Regions from separate parts of the Paenibacillus kribbensis genome, predicted to be linked through region 1. Evidence: predicted binding sites of a transcription regulator. Region 1 holds the regulator's gene; the other holds the start of a gene.
What was found. Region 1 encodes CtsR, which represses protease genes until heat stress. Its sites were predicted from a motif close to ATGGTCAATAAAGGTCAAACA; they were not measured.
Positions count from the first base shown of each region.

Region 2: a site for CtsR is predicted at 2,857-2,877, ahead of clpP (ATP-dependent Clp endopeptidase proteolytic subunit ClpP). Genes of this name have one in related genera too.

Region 1 covers NZ_CP020028.1:621,274-628,829, forward strand. Annotated here, with positions in the region: rRNA gene B4V02_RS02685 (23S ribosomal RNA) at 1-1,843, shown strand, start outside; rRNA gene rrf (5S ribosomal RNA) at 1,996-2,112, shown strand; gene B4V02_RS02695 (GNAT family N-acetyltransferase) at 2,285-3,472, shown strand; gene B4V02_RS02700 (CtsR family transcriptional regulator) at 4,038-4,502, shown strand; gene mcsA (protein-arginine kinase activator protein McsA) at 4,587-5,111, shown strand; gene mcsB (protein-arginine kinase McsB) at 5,141-6,205, shown strand; gene clpC (ATP-dependent protease ATP-binding subunit ClpC) at 6,250-7,556, shown strand, end outside.
Region 2 covers NZ_CP020028.1:5,438,214-5,445,769, reverse strand. Annotated here, with positions in the region: gene B4V02_RS24315 (SIMPL domain-containing protein) at 1-717, shown strand, start outside; gene B4V02_RS24310 (PdaC/SigV domain-containing protein) at 957-2,060, shown strand; gene clpP (ATP-dependent Clp endopeptidase proteolytic subunit ClpP) at 2,148-2,744, opposite strand; tRNA gene B4V02_RS24300 (tRNA-Arg) at 2,956-3,030, opposite strand; gene B4V02_RS24295 (sugar-binding transcriptional regulator) at 3,297-4,334, shown strand; gene gap (type I glyceraldehyde-3-phosphate dehydrogenase) at 4,428-5,438, shown strand; gene B4V02_RS24285 (phosphoglycerate kinase) at 5,562-6,743, shown strand; gene tpiA (triose-phosphate isomerase) at 6,803-7,555, shown strand.

The DNA of each region.
Region 1 (7,556 bases):
AGTTGCACAGACAACCAGGATGTTGGCTTAGAAGCAGCCACCATTGAAAGAGTGCGTAATAGCTCACTGGTCGAGTGACTCTGCGCCGAAAATGTAACGGGGCTAAACACACCACCGAAGCTATGGCTTGATGCTTTGCATCAGGGGTAGGGGAGCGTTGAATGCGGGTTGAAGGTGTACCGAAAGGAGCGCTGGACTGCATTCAAGTGAGAATGCCGGTATGAGTAACGAAAAGATCTGTGAGAATCAGATCCGCCGAAAGCCTAAGGGTTCCTGAGGAAGGTTCGTCCGCTCAGGGTAAGTCGGGACCTAAGGCGAGGCCGATAGGCGTAGTCGAAGGACAACAGGTGGAAATTCCTGTACCACCGTAATCCGCTATGAGCGATGGGGTGACGCAGTAGGGTAGTGACGCGGACTGATGGATGTCCGTCCAAGCAGTGAGGCTGGTGTGTAGGCAAATCCGCACATCGTAAGGCTGGGCTGTGATGGGGAGCGAAAATTGCAGTAGCGAAGGTCATGATCTCAGACTGCCAAGAAAAGCCTCTAGCCAGGAGAAGGTGCCCGTACCGCAAACCGACACAGGTAGGCGAGAAGAGAATTCTAAGGCGCGCGGAAGAACTCTCGTTAAGGAACTCGGCAAAATGACCCCGTAACTTCGGGAGAAGGGGTGCCTCGGTAGGGTGAATAGCCCGAGGGGGCCGCAGTGAAAAGGCCCAAGCGACTGTTTAGCAAAAACACAGGTCTGTGCGAAGCCGCAAGGCGAAGTATACGGGCTGACGCCTGCCCGGTGCTGGAAGGTTAAGGGGAGTGGTAAGCTCGCAAGAGCGAAGCTATGAACCGAAGCCCCAGTAAACGGCGGCCGTAACTATAACGGTCCTAAGGTAGCGAAATTCCTTGTCAGGTAAATTCTGACCCGCACGAATGGCGTAACGACTTGGGCGCTGTCTCAACGAGAGATCCGGTGAAATTTTAATACCTGTGAAGATGCAGGTTACCCGCGACAAGACGGAAAGACCCCATGGAGCTTTACTGCAGCTTGATATTGAATTTGGGTACGATCTGTACAGGATAGGTGGGAGCCGTCGAGCCTTGAGCGCCAGCTTGAGGGGAGGCATCCTTGGGATACCACCCTGATCGTATCTAGGTTCTAACTTGGTACCGTAAGCCGGTACGAGGACAGTGTCAGGTGGGCAGTTTGACTGGGGCGGTCGCCTCCTAAAGAGTAACGGAGGCGCCCCAAGGTTCCCTCAGAATGGTTGGAAATCATTCGAAGAGTGCAAAGGCAGAAGGGAGCTTGACTGCGAGACCTACAAGTCGAGCAGGGACGAAAGTCGGGCTTAGTGATCCGGTGGTACCGCATGGAAGGGCCATCGCTCAACGGATAAAAGCTACCCTGGGGATAACAGGCTTATCTCCCCCAAGAGTCCACATCGACGGGGAGGTTTGGCACCTCGATGTCGGCTCATCGCATCCTGGGGCTGAAGTAGGTCCCAAGGGTTGGGCTGTTCGCCCATTAAAGCGGTACGCGAGCTGGGTTCAGAACGTCGTGAGACAGTTCGGTCCCTATCTGTCGTGGGCGTAGGAAATTTGAGAGGAGCTGTCCTTAGTACGAGAGGACCGGGATGGACGTACCGCTGGTGTACCAGTTGTTTCGCCAGAAGCACAGCTGGGTAGCTATGTACGGAAGGGATAAGCGCTGAAAGCATCTAAGCGTGAAGCCCCCCTCAAGATGAGATTTCCCAATACGTAAGACCCCTTGAAGACGACGAGGTAGATAGGTTGGGGGTGGAAGTGCAGCAATGCATGGAGCTGACCAATACTAATCGGTCGAGGGCTTATCCTAAAGATAGGACGCAATGGAGTTTCGGATCCAGTTTTCAGGGTGTAACACCTTGAAGGTATGTAGGAATACATACGAAATACGCATTGAAATTCATTCACACGGCTGTGATGAACCGAGTTTCAATACGGAAGAATTTGCGAGGCAAATTCATGTTTGGTGGCGATAGCGGAGGGGTTCCACACGTACCCATCCCGAACACGACCGTTAAGCCCTCCAGCGCCGATGGTACTTGGACCGCAGGGTCCTGGGAGAGTAGGACGTTGCCAAGCAACAAACGAAGAGAGCCATGATCTCATTGAGATTATGGTTCTCTTTTTGCATATACATATATTTTAACGATGACTATCATTTCCAAGGTTGACAGAAAGAAAAGGCTTTGCGACACTCTAAGTGCACAATCTTTTTATGGAGACCTAAGTATACGAGCGAGGTGGCGAGGTTATGGAGATCAGACAATTACGAAGTGAGGAATTTGAAGCTGCTATTGGATTATCCCAATATGCTTTTCAGTTTACAATGTCTCCGGAGGATCTGGAGAAATCCAAGAAAAGGTTTAAGCCAGAACAAGCATGGGGCATTTTCGACGGGCTTGACTTGAATGCTAAGCTGACCTTGCTGCCTTTGCAGGTATACATACATGGTCAGGTTTTTAAGATGGGTGGTATCGCAGGTGTGGCAACATGGCCGGAAAAGCGTCGCGGGGGCATGGTTTCACGTTTGTTGACGCATGCGCTTAAAGAGATGAAGTCTGCGGGACAAAGCCTTTCATTTCTGCATCCATTCTCCTTTGCCTTCTATCGTAAATTTGGATGGGAAACGTATACTGAGTACAAAAAGTATGTTATCCCGATTGACAAATTTCCTGCTAAGCTTAAAACAGAAGGTATAGTCAAGCGGGATATTAAAGATATTTCTGAACTGAACCAAGTGTATCAAGCTTATGCTTCGTGTTATAATGGCACGCTGGTACGGGATAAGGAATGGTGGCAGGAGCGGATTCTAAATGAGAACTATCGAACCGTAGTTTATTACTCTGAAGCAGGCACCCCGCAGGGATATGCACTATACAAAATTGAAGATAAGCAGCTGAATTGCGATGAAATGGTATATGAGAATGAAACAGCACGTCGGGCTTTATGGACTTATTTTGCAAATCATGACTCCATGATAACCCAAGGTAAATTTATTTACGTTCCGGCAGATGACAATCTGCCATTTTTACTCGATGATCCGCGAGTTCAACAGGAAACGGTGCCTTATTTTATGGGTCGGATTGTGGATGCAGCTGCTTTTGTAGAGAAATACCCTTTTGAGGCAATTGGAGAGGAAACACGCTTGACCTTGAATCTGTCAGATCGTTATGCCCCATGGAATGAAGGAGTATGGACATTGACGATAAACGCAGAAGGACGAGGATATTTAGAGAGCGTAGATACAAGCAATTCTTCCGAAAACGTCATAGCAACTGACTTGAGTCTTGGCATCCAATCGCTGACGACTCTAATGCTTGGGTATCAGCTGGCCGATGATCTATATAAGTGGGGGCGTATTGATGGACGTGGTGAGTCTGTGTCTGCACTGAAACGTGTAATACCAGTAAAACAGACGCTTTTGTTGGATTTTTTCTAATCCCGGCCCAGATTTCATTCGAGAAACTGGTAGTATTGGCGACGGGAAGCACGATCCATTTGTGTAGTAGTACGAGAGTGACATAGCGGGCAGTTTTTTTAGGACTCTTTCCAGAATGGAGAGAGTTTTTTTCTTATATTGTATAAAACATAATTAGATTGCGAAAAATGGTATTGACCCCTTGGCAAAAATGAAAAGTGTGCTATAATGTGAATATAGTCAAAGAAAGTCAAAGTCAAGTAAATCTAGTGCGATCCATTTGAAGGTAATTATGCTGATTGGCCGTATAGAGTATTTTAACAGCAAGAAGCTAATGAAGATCGAAATCATTTGTGGATAGTTAGAAGCTGCCTCTTGTCAACATAAGAGAAGTGTATGATTTATCGCAAATATAGGTCACACTAGAGACTAAACGGCACGTTTTCAAGAGATGCAGCAGGGTGGAAGGTCCTGATACAGCTTAGATTCGTGACTTTACCGTTTGGTTAAGTTCAATATACGGCGGACTCTGAGGAGCGTGAAATGTACTTGAATACTTGCGTTTCCGTTAGTGGAGGATGATGAAATGCGCAATGTTTCTGATATTATTGAACAATATTTGAAGAACATATTGCTGGAAAGTCCCCAGGGTTTAGTGGAGATTCAGCGCAATGATTTGGCTGACCGCTTTTCTTGCGTGCCGTCGCAGATCAATTATGTAATTAGTACCCGTTTTACGCTAGAAAAAGGCTATGTGGTGGAAAGTAAGCGTGGTGGCGGGGGCTACATTCGCATTCAGCGAATTCAGTTGCCTGCACAGCATGCGATCCACACACACCTTCATCAGAGCATCGGGGAGGAAATTAGCCAATCGGCGGCAGAGGGACTGATTTATCAGTTGGAGGAAGCTCATTTTTTAAGCAAAAGGGAAGCGTGTTTAATGAAGGCCGCTTTATCGAGGGATACATTATTGCTGAAGCTTCCCTATCGCGACCAACTGCGAGCAAGGTTGCTTAAAGCTATGCTGATCTCGTTGCTGGCGACCAAATAGCCAGTAGCCATTAACCAGTGAATAGAGATTTGCGATTCAGATGTAGGGATTTGTGAAAATCCAGACGTTGAAGGAGGTGCTTTTATGCTGTGCCAAGAATGTAATATGCGGCCGGCAACTTTGCATTTCACCAAAATTGTGAATGGCGAAAAGACAGAGTTTCATATTTGTGAGACATGTGCGAAGGAAAAAGGGGAAATGCTCCCTGGAACACCTAACGGCTTTTCGATTCATAGCTTGTTGTCGGGGATGCTGGATTTTGACTCCAGTACCAAGAGCCACTCTTCAGGTCACACTGGTCCACAAAATCTGCAATGCAAGGATTGTGGCATGACCTATACACAGTTTAGTAAACTGGGGCGTTTTGGGTGCCCGTCGTGCTATCAATATTTTGACAGTCGTCTGGACCCTCTGTTCAAGCGTGTGCATGGCAGCACAGGTCATGTGGGTAAAGTTCCGGTCCGGACTGGAGGCCGATTGAAGGTCAAACGGCAAATTGACGATTTGAAAAAAGAGATGCAACAGCATATTGTACAGGAAGAATTCGAGGCAGCTGCCGAGCTTAGGGATCAAATCAGAAAGCTTGAAAAAGAAATGACTGAAGAGTAAAGTTTGTGAAGAGTAGGAGGGAATGCGTGATGCCCAATATCCGATTTACGGAAAAGCCGCTAAGTGATTGGATGCGTGGTGATGCTGAGGATTCGGAGATTGTCATTAGCAGTCGGGTAAGAATTGCGCGTAACTTGCAACATCTGCCTTTTCCCATGCTTGCTACCAATCAGCAGTCGGAAGAAGTGCTTCAACGCTTGACGGATATCCTTCAGTATGATGATTTGGGTCGTTTTGGTACTTTTCATACCTTGAAAATATCCGAGTTGGATGAGATCGACAAGCAGGTACTGGTTGAGAAGCATTTGATTAGTCCTAATTTGGCGAACGAATCTCGTAACGGTGCTGTGTTGATTAGTGATGATGAATCGGTTAGTGTTATGATAAACGAAGAGGATCACCTGCGTATTCAGTGCTTGTATCCGGGATGTCAGGTTAGAGAAGCTTGGGAACGAGCTATGGTCATTGATGATGCATTTGAAGCACATGTTGATTATGCATTTGATGATCGGAGAGGTTTTCTGACCAGTTGTCCGACGAATGTCGGCACAGGTATGAGAGCTTCGGTGATGATGCATCTGCCCGCATTAGTCATGACTCACCAAATCAATCGTATATTGTCTGCTGTTTCACAGGTAGGTCTTACGGTTCGCGGTATTTATGGTGAAGGCAGCGAAGCGGTCGGTAATTTGTTTCAGATATCCAATCAGATTACATTAGGACAAACCGAAGCGGAGATTATTGAAAATCTACATGGCGTGGTGCTGCAAATTATAGAGCACGAGCGTTCTGCAAGAGAACGGCTGATGAATGAGTCCATGCTGCGAATTACAGATCGAGTGATGCGTTCATTCGGTATTTTGTCATATGCAGCGGTGCTGGATTCGAAGGAGGCTGCGCAGCGGCTGTCCGATGTACGTCTTGGCGTAGATTTGGGGATTTTGGAGCGTCCATCCATCGCAGCGATGAATGAGCTGAATGTGATGACCCAACCCGGATTCCTGCAAAAAAGCTTTGGCGATAAAATGAACACCGGTGAGCGCGATATGTACCGGGCGAAGCTGATCCGGCAAAAATTAGGCTCAACCCTTTAATATATATTTTTATCTGAAATACACACTGTGGAGGTGCAGGATATATGATGTTTGGAAGATTTACGGAACGTGCACAAAAAGTGCTTGCCTTGGCCCAGGAAGAAGCTGTTCGATTGGGACATAACAATATTGGCACAGAGCACATTTTGCTCGGCCTCATTCGTGAAGGCGAGGGAATAGCAGCCAAAGCCTTGATCGGTTTGGGGCTGGGACTGGAAAAAATCCAGGATGAAGTGGAGACGCTTATTGGACGCGGTCAAGAGCAACCGACGAACATTGCCTATACTCCACGCGCCAAAAAGGTCATCGAGTTGTCTATGGATGAAGCGCGCAAACTGGGTCATACCTATGTAGGCACAGAGCATATTTTGCTTGGTCTCATTCGTGAAGGCGAAGGCGTGGCGGCCCGTGTACTGAACAATCTGGGCATCAGTCTGAATAAAGCGCGTCAGCAAGTGCTTCAATTGCTCGGCAGCAGCGAGGCGGTTTCCAGTCATCACGGTGCTCCGGCTAATGTCAGCACACCAACCCTGGATAGTCTAGCACGCGATCTGACGGCATCTGCGAAAGAAAACAACCTGGACCCTGTTATTGGGCGTAGCAAGGAAATCGAGCGCGTCATTCAGGTGCTCAGCCGCCGTACTAAGAACAATCCGGTTCTGATCGGTGAGCCCGGGGTAGGTAAAACGGCGATTGCCGAAGGATTGGCACAAAAAATTATAGCAAATGAGATTCCTGAAACGCTGCGCGACAAACGCGTAATGACACTCGATATGGGCTCTGTGGTAGCAGGCACCAAGTATCGTGGTGAATTTGAGGATCGTTTGAAAAAAATTATGGACGAGATTCGTCAAGCCGGTAACATCGTATTGTTTATTGATGAGCTGCATACGTTGATCGGTGCTGGTGGAGCGGAAGGTGCAATTGATGCCTCCAACATCCTGAAGCCTGCATTGGCGCGTGGAGAACTGCAATGCATCGGTGCGACAACGCTGGATGAATACCGTAAATATATTGAGAAGGATGCTGCTTTGGAGCGTCGTTTCCAACCGATTACAGTGGACCAACCTTCTCCGGAAGAAGCAATTCAGATTTTGTATGGTCTGCGTGACCGTTACGAAGCGCATCACCGTGTGAAAATCACGGATGAGGCTATTGAAGCGGCAGTAAAATTGTCTGATCGTTATATCACTGACCGATTCCTGCCGGATAAAGCCATTGACCTTATTGACGAAGCAGGCTCCAAGGTAAGGCTGAATTCCTACACCGTACCGCCAAACCTGAAACAGCTGGAAAACCGTCTGGAAGATATCCGTAAGGAAAAGGATTCAGCGGTACAAAGCCAGGAGTT
Region 2 (7,556 bases), 960 kb from region 1:
GGAGCATTATTGGCAGGGGGAGTAGCTGGGGGCTTGTGGACAGGGGCAGATCGCGCTTATGCCGCATCCACAGCCACGACGGTAAACAGCGTGATCAATGTGAATGGAAGCGGAGAAGTACTGGTTAAGCCCGATATTGCTTATCTTTCCATCGGTGTGCAATCAGAGGGAAATACAGCAGCCGCTGCCCAAAAAGCCAATGCTGCGAAAATAAACAAGGTTACACAATTGCTGAAAGAAAAATGGAGCATTAGCGCAGACGACATTCAGACTAGCCAGTTCTATGTGCAGCCTAACTATATCTACAACGAAAAAGAAGGACAGAAGCTCAAAGGCTACATTGCCAATCATACACTTTCCGTCAAATACCGCAATTTGGACAAAATCGGCCAGCTGCTGGATGAGGCTACAAATTCCGGGGCAAACAACGTGGATAATGTACAATTTTCAGTAGAAAATCCTTCCGTGTATGAAGAAGAGGCTATTGGCAAGGCGCTTGGCAACGCTCAATCTAAAGCCAGTGCTGTAGCTAAGGCAGCTAAACGCGGATTAGGGTCGCTTGTGAATGTGACGGTAGATGGCGGAGAGGCTCAGATTTTTACACAACGTGAGAATGCAATGGCAAAATCGATGCTGGATTTAGGGAGTGGAACAGAGATTCAGTCAGGCCAAGTGACGGTAAAAGTTCAGGTGTCGGCTCAATACGAAATGAACTAATACAGATCTTTAAATGAAGCCACAAGCGGCCTGTCTTTCTGCAGGTCAGCTTGCTGGCTTTTTTTTCATATCGAAACCATTTTGTAATGAGTCTGTCATAGCTAGGGGGTGTTAGGTGTATAGATTGAAATCAGGGCGTATACAGATTGTAAACTACATACAGTGAGGTATAGATATAATAAGACAGGTAATCAAAACACATAGTTAATACAGAGATATAATAGGAGGAATACTTAATGATGAACAAGCATACGAAAAAATGGGGCTCTGCTCTGCTGGCAGCAGGAATTCTGGCAGGAGTCGCAGTTATTCCCGCTTCCTATACTGAAGCAGCATCAACCAAACAGCAAGCGGCATCACAGAAACCAGGAATTTCTATTCAATGGAATGGCAAAACATTGTCGACCAAAGGAGTCCAGGTAAACGGAAGTACGCTGATTCCAGTAGCAGCGCTGCGCGACAGCCTAGGGATTCCAGTGAGCTATGATGCCAAGGAGGCTACCTACACTGTAGGCAGTGGGTACAACAAACTTTCTATTAGATCTTTTTCTTCTCCCCCGGATACCTATGTCAGCGTTAATGGGATCGGCACGCGCAACATGGATGCCAAGCTGATCGGTGGGAAGTTATACATTCCTATGAGTCTCCTGAAAGACTATCTGGGTATCAATGCTCAGTGGAATGCAGCCCAAAAAACAGTAACGTTGAGTAAAAGCCAGCTAAATCCGATCACCGTTACGTCGCAAACGCTTCCCGCTTCGAGTAATGCGAAGGTGTCTTACAAGGTGAAGTACCCGCAAATCAGCGGCAGTCAGTTGAATCCTGAGGCTCAGCAGGCAATTAACAGTGTGCTTAAAAAGCATGCGGAGGGAGTATTGGCAGCAGGCAAAAAGATGGTGGCTGAGGGAGAGGCTACAACAGAAAGACCGTATGAGTTCTGGAATGATTTTGCGATTGCCTATAACAAGGATGGTATTTTGAGTGTGATTATGCAGGATTACTCGTATCTAGGTGGCGCACACGGTATGACAGCACGTAAAGGATATACATTCTCCCTCGCTGATGGTAAACTGCTGCAATTATCTAACGTATTGAAAGCAAATCCGAACTACAAAAAGTTCCTCAATGCTGATTTGAAGAAAAAAGTCGATGCGCTGCAGGGCGGCGAAGGTTTTGACAAATTTAAAGAGCTGAAGGCGGATCAAAATTTTTATGTGACCAACAGTGGAGTAACCATCGTGTTTGATTTATATGAGTATGCACCATACGCGTATGGAATTCCAGAGTTCACCTACTCGTTTGCTCAACTGCTGCCTCAAGGCGGCAAGCCTTTGGCAGGATAAAATGAATAGTACCAAAAAAGCTGCCTACCGGATACGAATATCCAGGGCAGCTTTTTTATTTCTAGCTTTCCGAGGTACTAACTTCTCTTAAATACCTGCTGGAGTGGAGCTAGTTAGCACTTTATCAATAATACCGTATTCCTTGGCATCATCAGCGGACATGAAATAGTCACGGTCTGTGTCTTTTTCAATGCGTTCCAGTGGTTGACCTGTGCGATCTGCGAGAATGCGGTTCAATTTGTCACGCATTTTCAGAATGCGGCGGGCGCGGATTTCGATATCCGTTGCCTGACCTTGTGCACCACCCAATGGTTGGTGAATCATAATTTCACTGTTCGGCAAAGCAAAGCGTTTGCCTTTGGCACCAGCGTTCAGCAAGAACGCACCCATGGAGGCTGCCATACCTACACAAATCGTAGACACGTCAGGCTTAATGTATTGCATCGTATCGAAAATGGCCATACCGGCTGTAATGGAGCCGCCAGGACTGTTAATATACAAGTGAATATCTTTTTCAGGATCTTCGGCAGCCAAAAACAGCATTTGTGCAATAATAGAGTTGGCTACAACGTCATTGACGTCCGAGCCCAACAAAATAATGCGATCCTTCAACAGTCTGGAATAAATGTCATAGGCGCGTTCGCCGCGGTTACTTTGCTCTACTACCATAGGAACATAGCTCACGTCAAAAAACCTCCCTTAAATATCGTTAATGGATTTGGTGGACATGCCGATTACATGCCCCTACTTTATAAACTGTTACCGTAATAACCACATGATAAACAATTTCAAACAAAAAGTCAAAGAAAGTCAAACTAATGGTCAAAAAAAAGAGCGCAAAGGGCTCTTGTTGGTTAAAATGATGATATAGAAGCATTAAAGCGTTCATTTAAAATGGCGCGCCCGCGAGGAATCGAACCTCGATCTCAGGCTCCGGAGGCCTACGTCATATCCGTTGGACCACGGGCGCAAAATAATTTGTACAATTAAAAGCTAATTCATCAGCTAATTGGAAACAAAGATGATTATATGATATACGGCAGTGAATTGCAAGCTTTTATTATGTGCGCATATTCACATAAAAAGGTGAGAAATATAGGTTCAGATAGACTTGCATGTGAAGCAATTATTGGGTAAGATATACGTGGGACTTAAAAAGTTATCCCGGGACATTTTAAGACCAATTAGAGATATAGCTTTAGGGAAAGAACTTAGAAGTGTGCGGGAGTGGAAAGCATGCGAAAGATATTAGAAATACAGAAGCAGCTTCTGCCCGACCTCATGGATGTTTTGAAAAAAAGGTACACGATCCTGCGCCAGATCATGTTGTCCGATGTCATTGGACGCAGAACGCTGGCAGCTTCACTGGATATGACCGAGCGCGTGTTGCGCGCCGAAACCGATCTCCTCAAGGCCCAAGGGCTCATTGAGATCGAGAGTGTGGGCATGAAGGTGAGCAAAGCAGGGCTGGATCTGCTGGAACAGCTGGAGCCGATTGCGAACAACTTGTTCGGCCTGTCCCAACTGGAAGATCAGATTCGTCAAGCCTACGGCTTGAAGAAGGTGATTGTCGTTCCAGGGGACTCGGATGCTTCACCGTTAGCGAAGCAGGAGTTGGGCCGTGCTGGAGCAAAAGCGTTGCTGAGTGTTATGGACGACGAGGATGTGGTCGCGGTAACAGGAGGCACGACAATTGCAGATGTAGCGGAGCAACTGACACTGCCTGCTAATGGTTCGCTCAAGGGCGGGTGGTTTGTACCGGCACGCGGGGGGTTGGGAGAAAGCATGGAAATGCAGGCTAACACCATTGCTTCCACAATGGCCCGCAAAGTCGGCGCTCAATACCGTCTGCTCCATGTACCGGATTTGCTCAGCAATCATGCCTACAACTCGTTGCTTGAGGATACGAACATTCAGGATATATTGAGCCTGATTCGAAAGAGCCGTATCATCATTCACGGGATAGGCAACGCCATAGCGATGGCACGCAGACGCAAGCTTGACCCCGAAACCTTTGCCCAGATCAGCAGTGAGGGCGCGGTTGCCGAATCGTTTGGTTATTATTTCAACGAGGACGGTGTCGTTGTTCACCGCATGCTGACGCTTGGACTCCGCTTGGAGGACATTAGGCGTACCGAGACTGTTCTGGGTGTAGCTGGAGGCAAGAGCAAGGCGGCTGCTATTCATGCGGTGCTGCGTTTCGGCCAAGAAGACATTCTTGTCACCGATGAAGGCGCTGCTGCCGAGATTGTAAGCCATTATTTAAAAGGTTAATACAGATTGATTAAATGTGTTGTCTTGACGGGCTTTCGGGTCTGTCTTGAATATATAAAACTAAACTAAACGAACTTTGGGAGGAACTCACTCATGACAGTTAAAGTTGGTATTAACGGTTTCGGACGTATTGGACGCCTTGCTTTCCGCCGTATTCAAAACGTGGAAGGTATTGAAGTAGTAGCAATCAATGACTTGACAGATTCCAAAATGCTGGCACATCTGTTGAAATATGATACAACACAAGGTACTTTCCAAGGAGAAGTAGAAGTACATGAAGGCTTCTTCAAAGTAAACGGCAAAGAAGTTAAAGTCTTGGCTAACCGCAACCCTGAAGAACTGCCTTGGGGAGACCTGGGTGTAGACATCGTTCTGGAATGCACAGGTTTCTTCACAACTAAAGAAGCTGCTGAGAAACACTTGAAAGGCGGCGCTAAAAAAGTTGTTATCTCCGCTCCAGCTACTGGCGACATGAAAACTGTCGTTTACAACGTAAACCATGAAATTCTGGACGGAACTGAAACTGTAATTTCCGGTGCTTCTTGCACAACAAACTGCTTGGCTCCTATGGCTAAAACACTGCAAGACAAATTTGGTATCGTTGAAGGTTTGATGACTACAATTCACGCTTACACTGGCGACCAAAACACTTTGGATGCTCCACATGCTAAAGGCGACTTCCGTCGTGCTCGCGCAGCAGCTGAGAACATCATCCCTAACACAACTGGTGCTGCTAAAGCAATCGGCCTGGTTATCCCTGAGTTGAAAGGTAAACTGGACGGAGCAGCTCAACGTGTTCCAGTAGCAACAGGCTCCCTGACTGAGCTGGTAACAGTTCTGGAGAAAAATGTAACTGCTGAAGAAATCAACGCAGCGATGAAAGAAGCTTCCGATCCTGAAACTTACGGATACACTGAAGATCAAATCGTTTCTTCCGACATCAAAGGTATCACTTACGGTTCCTTGTTTGATGCAACTCAAACTAAAGTTCTGACAGTTGGCGACAAACAACTGGTTAAAACTGTAGCTTGGTATGACAATGAAATGTCCTACACTGCACAATTGATCCGTACGTTGGAATACTTCGCTAAATTGGCTAAATAAGAAATTTCTTATCGAGCAACATCATAGAGCGGAAACAGCAGTTATTGTTTCCGCTCTTTATATATCAAAATGTGCCTTAAATTCCTGTTTCGTAAAATTAAAAGGGTGCGGAGGAATATGGAGATGAACAAAAAGAGCGTACGTGATATAGAACTGAATGGAAAACGGGTGTTTGTTCGTGTAGATTTTAACGTTCCGGTTGAGGACGGTAAAATTACGGATGACAAGCGTATTCGCGAAACCTTGCCAACAATTAACTACCTGATTGAAAAAGGTGCAAAAGTTATTTTGGCGAGTCACTTTGGACGTCCAAAAGGTCAGGTCGTTGAATCCATGCGTCTGACTCCTGCTGGTGTGCGTTTGTCTGAACTGCTCAAAAAGCCTGTTGTTAAGGTGGACGAAGCAGTTGGTGAGGCTGTTAAAGCGAAAGTGGCTGAACTGCAAAACGGCGACGTGCTGTTGCTTGAAAATGTACGCTTCTACCCAGGAGAAGAGAAAAACGATCCTGAGCTGGCGAAGCAATTTGCTGAACTGGCTGACATTTTCGTGAATGACGCATTTGGTGCAGCACACCGTGCTCATGCTTCTACAGAAGGTATCGCGCATTTTCTTCCTGCTGTTTCCGGCTTGCTGATGGAGAAAGAATTGTCTGTAATCGGTAAAGCTCTTTCGAACCCGGACCGTCCTTTTACAGCCATTATTGGCGGTTCCAAAGTAAAAGACAAAATCGACGTGATCGACAACCTGCTGAACATTGCAGATAACGTAATCATTGGCGGCGGTTTGGCTTATACATTCTTTAAAGCTCAAGGTTATGAAGTGGGTCAATCCCTGCTGGATGAATCCAAACTGGACGTAGCTCTTGGATTTATCGAAAAAGCGAAGAAGCTCGGCAAAAAATTCTATCTTCCGGTAGATATCGTTATTTCTGACGATTTCAGCGCTACAGCGAACACGAACATTGTAGACATTGACGGTATTCCTACAGATTGGGAAGGCGTAGATATCGGACCGAAAACTCGTAAAATCTATGCTGATGTGATCAAAAACTCCAAATTGGTTGTTTGGAATGGACCAATGGGCGTATTTGAAATGGAACCTTTCGCTGGCGGTACTCGTGAAGTAGCGGAAGCTTGCGCAACAACAGAAGCATACACCATCATTGGTGGCGGTGATTCTGCGGCTGCGGCTGAGAAATTCCACCTGGCTGACAAAATGGATCACATTTCCACTGGCGGCGGCGCATCCCTGGAATTTATGGAAGGCAAAGCACTTCCGGGTGTTGTTGCACTTAACGATAAGTAATCAAGCGTTTAACGCGTAATAAAGGCTTTAGGGCATCTAATAGTTAGGAGTTGAAACCATTGAGAACACCGATTATCGCGGGTAACTGGAAGATGTTCAAAACCGTTCCAGAAGCTAAGACCTTCATCGAAGAGGTCAAAGGTAAAGCAGAGGTTGCAGGAGTGGAAAGCGTAATCTGCGCTCCATTTACAAATCTTCCTGCTCTGGTTGAAGCAGTAAAAGGCACATCCATTAAAATTGGCGCACAAAACCTGCATTTTGCAGAAGATGGTGCGTTCACAGGTGAAATCAGCGGCGGAATGTTGAAGGATCTGGGCGTAGACTACGTTGTAATCGGACACTCCGAGCGTCGTGAGTATTTCAACGAAACAGACGAAACGGTAAACAAAAAGGTTCATGCGGCATTCCGCCACGGCCTGACTCCGATCGTATGTGTAGGCGAAAAGCTGGAAGACCGTGAAGCAGGTCAAACCAAAGAGGTTGTAAAAGTGCAAACTGTAGCAGCTTTTGCTGGCTTGGCCAAGGATCAGGCTGCACAAGTCGTTGTTGCTTATGAGCCAATTTGGGCGATCGGAACAGGAAAATCCTCCACTTCGCAGGATGCGAATGAAGTGATCTCCTATATCCGCAGTCTGATTAAAGAGCTGTATGATGAAAGTACAGCTAATGCTGTACGTATTCAATACGGTGGCAGTGTAAAACCTGAAAATGTTGCTGAGTACCTGGGTCAAAGCGATATCGACGGCGCGCTTGTGGGCGGTGCCAGTCTTCAACCGGCGTCGTACATCGCGCTTGTTGAGGGGGCGAAGTAAG